Regions from separate parts of the Oceanobacillus sp. MO10714A genome, predicted to be linked through region 1. Evidence: riboswitches for the same ligand, from Rfam matches in the RefSeq annotation. Region 1 holds a riboswitch; the other holds the start of a gene.
The links. Region 1 has a riboswitch for FMN ahead of SPD53_RS14010 (ECF transporter S component). Riboswitches for the same ligand answer to the same signal wherever they lie in the genome.
Positions count from the first base shown of each region.

Region 1 (4,432 bases):
ATAGGATAGCTTGGAGGGGGAACATTTATGGATACTGTTAATAAAAATTCAATAAAAGAGGCATTGAACGAGAAATCAGGCTTTGACGTCTGGTGGCGCTTGATGCGTCCGCACACACTCACAGCATCGTTTATCCCTGTATTCGTCGGTACGATGCTTGCTTATCATGATGGAACCATCAACTGGACCTTATTTCTCGCCATGCTCGTAGCCTCCTTATTAATTCAGGCTGCGACAAATATGTTTAATGAATACTATGATTATAAACTTGGTCTAGATACAGAGGAATCAGTTGGGATCGGCGGCACGATTGTTCGTGACGGGATAAAGCCGAAAACAATTCGAAGTCTTGCTATTACATTCTATGGAATTGCTGTTATTCTTGGTGTTTATATTTGTATCGAGTCAAGTTGGTGGATTGCTATTATCGGTTTAATATGTATGGCAATCGGTTATCTATATACTGGAGGACCTATTCCAATTTCATATACACCATTTGGTGAGTTGTTTTCCGGTGTACTAATGGGGACAGTCATTATCGGCATCACGTATTTCATCCAGACCCTAACAATTACGAGTGAAGTAATTTGGATATCGATTCCAGTTACCATTTTTATCGGCAGCATCAATTTATCTAATAATATTCGTGATCGTGACGGGGATAAAGCTGGCGGAAGAAAAACTATTGCTGTACTGATCGGCAGGGAAAAAGCAATTACCGTGCTTGCAGTACTATTTAGCATTGCTTACAGCTGGACATTAGCTTTAATTATTGCACGTCTCTTGCCTATCTGGACACTAATCACTTTCCTTAGCGTACCGAAAGCCGTAACAGTCATCAAAAACTTCCGCGGTAAGACCGAACCACTCGAAATGATGCCCGCAATGATTGCAACTGGAAAAACGAACACCATTTACGGCTTCTTACTTGGAATATCCCTCGTCATTGCAGCATTTGTCTAAGCTTACTTGTCACTGCTTAAATTTCTTGAATGTTGCCTGAATGAAAAGGAGCGATTTTGATGAAGACCTATCTTTCAGATGATAAATTAGCTTATTTCCGTAAGCGGTTGCTCGAATTAAAAGCGGAAACGGAAAAGCTTTCCAGTCAATCTACTAATAAATCACCGAACGACTCGATTCAAGAACTGTCTGATTATGGCAATCATCCAGCTGACGTGGGTACCGAACAGTTTGAACAAGAACGTGATGCTGGAATGGAACTCGTTCACAAGGAACGATTACAAGCGATTGATGAAGCGCTGGAGCGGATTGATAATAAAACGTATGGTATGAGTGTCGTATCACAAAAGCCGATACCGGAAGAAAGACTCGATGCTATCCCAACTGCAAAAACACTTGTGGAAGAAGAATAAAAAAACACCCCTAAGATTAGTAGGCAGGATCACTCGCCAATAACCTTGCCTACTATTCTTTTTAAAAAGTACAGCCTTTGCTAGATAATCAGGTTCTATTATATTTCCCCAAGACATGAAAAAAGGTTCGGTCTCAATTATTTGAGACGAACCTTTTTTTAAATGTATATTATGCAGCTAAATTTGTTTGTTTCTGTTCGATCCAGCTGCGCATTTTTATAAACACAGGAACAAATAACATTCCGACAATAATTCCTTTCAGCAAGTTAAATGGAAACACCCCAACAAGCACGGCGCCCCACGCCATTTGTTCACTCATGTCCCACCCCATAAACCATGCATAAGCGGGCAGAATAACATAATAATTTAGTACAGACATTCCAACTGCCATAACGATTGTTCCTGTAACTAAGCCGGAAACGATCGATTTTACACCTTTATGGAACTTATGATAAATAAGTGAAACTGGAAGGACAAACATTACACCTGCAAGAAAATTCGCTAGAACACCGACCGGGTCCCCTGATCCAGACACCGCGAAATAAAGCACGTTCTTAATGAGAACGACAGCTACACCAGCAAGTGGTGAAAAAATAAGTGAAGCCATCAATGCCGGCACATCACTAAAATCAATTTTTAAATATGGTGGTAGGAACGGCAGCGGAAAGTTTAAGAAAAATAAAACGAGCGCGATTGATCCTAGCAGTGCTAAAATAATAAGTTTTAATAACTTTGAAGATTGCTTTGCAGATTTTTGCATCTCCATCTTCCTCCTTCATCTTTTGCTAACCGATTCTAACTCGTGATGAAGGATCGCCTTGCCACTTTGACAACTCTTCTGTTCCAGCGTCTTAAAATTTCATTTAAGACAGAAAAACCCTAAAGCCGTAAATGGGGCTTTAGGGTTTGGGAATACAAGAGTAAGTGAAGGTACATAAAAATGCACCTTGATTTGGCTCGACATCTTCTCCCATCCAGACTGTAACTGTCGGTCCTGGAATTACACCAGATCAACCATAAGAATTGAAATTATGGTTCGCGGACTTAGAGTAAGCATACCCCTCACCGCCGGTCGGGAATTGCACCCTGCCCCGAAGATTAGAATCGATTATTCAATTACTAATGATAAGTATACTACATTTTTCATAAATTGCAAGAGACGTGCTCAAGCAAAGAAAGAAGGTGCGGCAAGATCGCCGCACCTTTTCCATCATTCATCTGTATTAATAAATAGTTTCCCGTCTGTTTGAGCTCTTGTTTCATTCCCATAATCATCGACTGCGATTACTTCGATAACTGCTCCTTCTGCAACAACATTGCTTGTTGCTGTCCAGTAGCCGACATAATGTCCTTCAGATGTTTCCATCATCGGTAATTCAGTCGGATTGGAATTCACATTCGTGAGCGGCATATGGACGACAAATGTGGACTTTAAGCCAGGCTCACTATCAAATTCGAACTTCACGCTTTCCCCTGCACCCAAGTACACATCTTCTTCAGGTGTCAGATTCTCGATTGCAGGAGGTGTGAAGTCGACATCCAATGATACAGCTTCAGACGTTGAATTGCCCGCCAAGTCGGCCGCTATAACTTCAATGTCATTTATCCCTTCATCAAGAATAATTCGCAGAGAATAATTCCCATCATCAATCTTAGCGCGCTGTCCGTTTACCTCGACATAATCAAGATTAGCATCCTCAACTGTCCCTTCTACCGTTACGGTTTCACGATTTGTTTTCTCACCGTCTTCGGGATTGTCGATGGTCAGTGCTGGTGCTTCTGTATCCAAGACAACTGCTACAGGTTCGGATTCCATAATTTCTGTATCATCCAGTACGGTAACTGCAACTAATTCATTATCACCTTCCGCAAGCGTTGCAGGAATTGCAAACTTACCGTCATCTCCAACTTCTACAGTATCTACTTCTTCTCCATTATTCACTAATTTAATGAAGGTAGTCGGTGAAGCAGTACCTTCTACCGTAACTTCTGTTTCATTCGTGATTAGTCCATCTTCAGGAGACGTAATGACCGCTTCTTCCACCTCGTAGTTTACTCTGGCACGGATCATATAGTTCCCTTCATCTGCCGGGGATTGATTCCATGCACCGCCTACATATTGGAAGCTTCTTTCAGCATTTGGTCCGTTTTCATCTGTTGCTAGGCCCGGTGCATTTGTATTCACATCTCGTTGAATATAGACCATATAGAAATCACCATTTACTTGAATCGCATGTTCACTTAAGTCAACAACCGTCCACTCATCCAGACTCCGAATTGCCTCTGCTTCAACTGGGCCAGCAATTCGCTCACCTGGAGTGCCATCCGGCCCACTTGCATCCCATACCTCAACGGCAAATTCCGTACCTCCTGGAACTGGCCAATCGTCATCATGGAATTGGAAAACCCCATCCGTTACAATTGCCGATTCTTGTCCTTCATCAAGGGACATACGAACTGCCCAGCCATTACCAGCATCATAGAATGCACGAGCGTTTTCCGCTGTTCCATCATCATAGCCAATCTCTCCGCCCGGAACGGTGTAGAAAGGTTCTAATTCAATATTAACCGTACCATCAGAAGTAAAGTCAGCTTCTACTTCTGCTCCATGATAGCCACGAGCTAGTACTTTTAGCGTATATACGCCTTCATAAGCAGTGATCGTAAAGGCACCATTTTCATCTGTCGTAACGGCTTCCACATTCGCATCTTCTACAATTAGAAGTGTAGCGTCTGCAATTCCTTCACCAGTTACTTCATCTGTTACCGTACCTGAAATGGTGTATTCATCTTGTTCTTCTAGAGTAAAGTTAACTGTTGTTGATTCATCTGCCTCGACTGTTACATTTTCTTCTGCAGGATGGTAACCATAACTTTCTGCAACTACGGTGAAGTCACCAGCAGCATGAGTGATAGAGAAGGACCCATCTGCAGGATTCGTATTCACTGACCTTCCGCTTTCAAGCACGCTTACTGTCGCAGCTAATGGTAAAGCGGCAGGTGTAATTGCATCTTCTTTAACCGATTCTTTTTCATCTGGAAATGCTGGTTTTAAT
Region 1 covers NZ_JAXHDC010000031.1:18,688-23,119, reverse strand. Annotated here, with positions in the region: gene SPD53_RS14020 (1,4-dihydroxy-2-naphthoate polyprenyltransferase) at 28-963, shown strand; gene SPD53_RS14015 (hypothetical protein) at 1,023-1,376, shown strand; gene SPD53_RS14010 (ECF transporter S component) at 1,546-2,136, opposite strand; FMN riboswitch at 2,335-2,479, opposite strand; gene SPD53_RS14005 (S8 family serine peptidase) at 2,587-4,432, opposite strand, start outside.

Region 2 (4,432 bases), on a different contig from region 1:
GTAGTTTGGATTTCTACAGTACTCATTTATTTAAGGTTTTTTTAGTATTAAATCTATAGCAATTTCAGAATTACTCTCGATTTTCCAAACAAATTAGCCTTTCCCCCTTGCCCCCTCCGTTACGATACATGATAACTTATAATTAACAATAAAGCGGAACTCATTCAGTGGGGGATTACAGACCCTTAATATCTGATAAAATGGAGGGATTTTTTATGAATCATGAAGCACCTAGGTTTCAATCAGTGAATTCAGCAAACAGGCCAGAATAACCGTACGCACCTTACGTTTTTATGAAGAGTTAGGTTTACTCGTACCAACTGAAAGAAATGAATCAGGCCACAGACTTTACGGATTAAATGAACTTGCGAAGCTGCAACAAATTCAATCACTAAAGTTTTTGGGCTATCCATTACAAGAGATCAAAGATTTCATAAAAGATGAAATGGATTGTGCTGTGCAGCTCGAGAAATCATTACCTTTGCAGCATAAACTTTTAACCGAAAAGCGGGATGAATTAAATCAGGCAATCGAAGCTGTCGAGCGAGTACAAAACTTACTCAAGGCAGGAAAATCAATCAATTGGACAGTGTTAAGTTCTTTACTTTTTCAAATGGAACATGAGGAAGATCTGAAGGAATGGGCGAAAGAGTATCTCCCGGAATCGGTTGCTAAAGAATACTTTTCCCTGCCAAAAGAATACCAGCAACTACTGGACGTGGAAATGCTTGATTGGCTAGCTAAGTTAGAAAAATTGATGCAAGATAATGTCCCTGCAAATTCACCAGAAGCTTTTGAATTACTAATGGGACTAACCGAACTGGCAACAAGACATGTTGAGGATAAAGAAGCCTTTGCGATGGAACTGGAAAAGGCACAGGAGTTAATGGATCAGGAGACAATGGATTTTCAGTTCCCTACCATGCTTACCTCTGAACAAGAATCCTATTTAATGAAAATTGGCGAGGAAATGGAGGCATTGTATAAGGAAAATGAGGAATAAATGAATATCATAGAGTTAGGGATAAACGTATTTCCATTTCGCCAAATAGGTACATCCAGTTGCCACATTTTATTGAACATGATACTTTAATAGTAGTATAATATTTTCCAATAACTTCGGGGCAAGGTGAAACTCCTTACCGGCGGTGTTCAAGTGTTATGCTTGTAAGTCCGTGACCCGTACTCTTTAGGAGACGGTGGAGCTGGTGTAATTCCAGCACCGACAGTTACAGTCTGGATGGGAGAAGTTGTTGCGAAAATTTATGCGATGCCGATTCTAGTATTCTCTCTTTTAAAACAGAAAGGAGCTGCAGAGAGTAAATTAATATAGAGAAATAGCTTCAATCGCGCATTTTAATTGATACGGTTACAACAGAAGCCTTACTCCTAATGGCATATGCAAGAACAAACGGAATTCTTTTATGCATCCTCGCATATTTCCGTATTTCTTAAATGTATGCATGTTTATAAAAACCGTACTCCAATCAAACTCTTTCCTTACCACCCAAACGCCCCGCGGTGGAAAGAATTCAAATACATTATTTTACAAAAACAGAAGATTACACGTGATCTCTAGAAGGAGGTTTTATTTCATTGTTCACTGGAATTGTGGAAGAAATTGGAACAATCCAATCCATTAAACGAAATCCCAATTCATTACAATTTAAAATCGCATGTACGACAGTTCTGTCCGATGTGAATCTCGGGGACAGTATCTCGGTGAACGGTGTCTGTCTAACTGTCCATGAACATGGACCAGGCTTTTTCACGGCTGACGTTATGCCCGAAACGGTTAAAGCGACAACGCTCCATATGTTACAGATCGGGAGCCCTGTTAATTTAGAGCGGGCAATGGCAGCGAATGGTCGATTTGGCGGTCATTTTGTCAGTGGCCATGTCGATGGGACTGGAGAAATCATTTCTGTTCGCCGTCATGAAAATGCGAAATACATGGAAATCAAGACAGATCAACAATTGCTGAAATATTCTATTGATAAAGGATCTGTCACGGTCGATGGCACTTCACTAACGATATTTGAAATTACAGGTAATGGATTTGTCATTTCCCTAATCCCTGTCACGCAAGCAGACTCGATTATTGGCGAGAAACAGCTTGGTGATTTCGTGAATATCGAATGTGACATGCTCGCGAAGTATATGGAGAATTTACTTTCTAAAAGATCAGAACAACCAGCAACAAATGGAATTACGAAGGCAACCCTAGCTGAAAGTGGATTTTTAAATGGATGAGGTGAATAAATTGTACGCAACCGTAGAGCAAGCAATCGAGGAGTTAAAAGAAGGGAAAGCAATTATTGTAGTAGATGATGAGGACAGGGAAAATGAAGGCGATTTTCTCGCATTAGGAAAATTTGCAACACCAAAAATGATTAACTTTATGGCAAACGAAGGAAAAGGGTTGATTTGCGTTCCTATTGAAGAAGAAAAAGCAAAGCAGCTTTCCTTAACCCTAATGGCGCCGGAGAATACGGACCCTTACCGGACTGCATTCACCGTGTCGATTGACCATGTTTCAACACATACCGGGATCTCAGCTTTTGAGCGTTCAACAACAATCTTAAATATGTTGGATCCTGAAGCCAAAGCTAGTGATTTTAATAAACCTGGGCATATTTTTCCGCTGATTGCAAAGAGTGGCGGTGTTGTGGAACGACCTGGTCATACCGAAGCTGCAGTTGATCTAGCTAAGCTTGCTGGTGCAGAACCAGTTGGGGTAATTTGCGAGATTATGAGCCCAGATGGAACAATGGCGCGCGGTGCGGAACTGAAAAAAGTTGCAGAGCACTTTAATTTAGTTATTTTGACAATTAAGGATTTAGTAGAATACCGCAAATCGAGCAAGGTTCTTTTATCACGGTGAAATCGTTCGTAAAGCTCCGTCTCAAAATAGAGAGAGTAATCAAATCTATCTAGTCGGGGGATAACAGACACTAACACACTGATTCACGAAAGCGAATTCAGTGGGGGAGGAGCAGTCGACTAAAAACGCGATTCGTTTCGCAACGTCGACACTAACATGTTCTGTGCGTCGAAACTTCTACTGAATGAAGTTTCGTTTGATAATAAATAGGAAAAACATTGAAGGAGAAGAAAAATGAGTAATATTTTCGAAGGTCATTTAGTAGGAACCGATTTAAAAATCGGGATTGTCGTTGGAAGGTTTAATGATTTTATTACCGGTAAGCTACTCGCAGGAGCTGAAGATGCCTTACGCAGACACGGTGTAAATGAAGATGATATTGATGTTGCGTGGGTGCCAGGAGCTTTTGAAATTCCAATCGTCGCAAAAAAGTTAGCAACATCTAAAAAATATGATGCAGTTATTACACTTGGTACAGTAATCCGCGGCTCTACCCCACATTTTGATTATGTATGTAGTGAAGTTTCTAAAGGTGTGGCTGCGATTAATATGCAAGATGGTATTCCTGTTATTTTCGGTGTCATAACGACCGATACAATTGAAGAGGCCATTGAGCGGGCTGGAACGAAAGCCGGAAATAAAGGTTGGGATGCTGCAACAGCAGCTATTGAGATGGCGAATTTGATGAAGCAGATTTCATAACAGCTTGCATGAAGAACTCTCCAATTTTTGATTTGGAGGGTTCTTTAATTTTATAACGCGATTTATTGAATGTCAGCCCTCCCTGAATGTTGGTCTAATTCGTACATTTTTTATTTCACAGTTGACTTTACCCTCCTCTCTGATGTAAGATATAAATTACAAAAGAAATCTATATCTTACATTTCGTAAGTAGGGTGACAAATGAAAAACAACGTAAAAATTACTCGAATTAAAAATTCCATGACACAAGAGCAGCTAGCGCGCCAGGTTGGTGTCACCAGGCAAACAATTGGGCTCATTGAAAAAGGGGAATATAATCCTAGTCTCCAGCTCTGTATTAATTTAGCAAAGTCACTTAACAAAACATTGGACGAATTATTCTGGGAGGTCGATACGCAATGAAATCTTGGATATCCTTTCTATTACCGGATGATGAATATAAGGAAAAAAAGATGCTTTACTTTTTCACGGAAGGAGCAATTATCCTTTTTCTTTCCCTTATTGTAATGATGATCTGCAACAAGTTTTTTAATCTGGACACGGAAACTGTCTTATTGGCAGCCATTGCCATCTTCCTCTTTTATGTAACAGGAAGATATATACTAGCCGGGATGGAATATACAGATATTGCCACAAAACATGCGTACAAAAAAGAGTTAAGAGTGATATGCATTAGAACAATTGGATTTGTTATTATTTTTATGGCACTGTATTTGATTTTCATTAATATACCTTCGAGTCTCAACAATTGGGTTGAAATTTTAGGCTTATTGATAAGTGTCAGTGTAGTATCGTTTTTATCGAGTTATATTTCCTTAAAGCGTTCCTATAAGAAAAATAAGGAAC
Region 2 covers NZ_JAXHDC010000030.1:8,341-12,772, forward strand. Annotated here, with positions in the region: gene SPD53_RS13770 (MerR family transcriptional regulator) at 242-1,003, shown strand; FMN riboswitch at 1,112-1,256, shown strand; gene ribE (riboflavin synthase) at 1,597-2,253, shown strand; partial or broken gene ribB (3,4-dihydroxy-2-butanone-4-phosphate synthase) at 2,264-2,881, shown strand; gene ribH (6,7-dimethyl-8-ribityllumazine synthase) at 3,119-3,586, shown strand; gene SPD53_RS13790 (helix-turn-helix transcriptional regulator) at 3,788-3,988, shown strand; gene SPD53_RS13795 (DUF3278 domain-containing protein) at 3,985-4,432, shown strand, end outside.
Region 2: it holds a riboswitch for FMN, as region 1 does, so the genes downstream of both, ribE (riboflavin synthase) here and SPD53_RS14010 (ECF transporter S component) in region 1, are expected to answer to the same signal.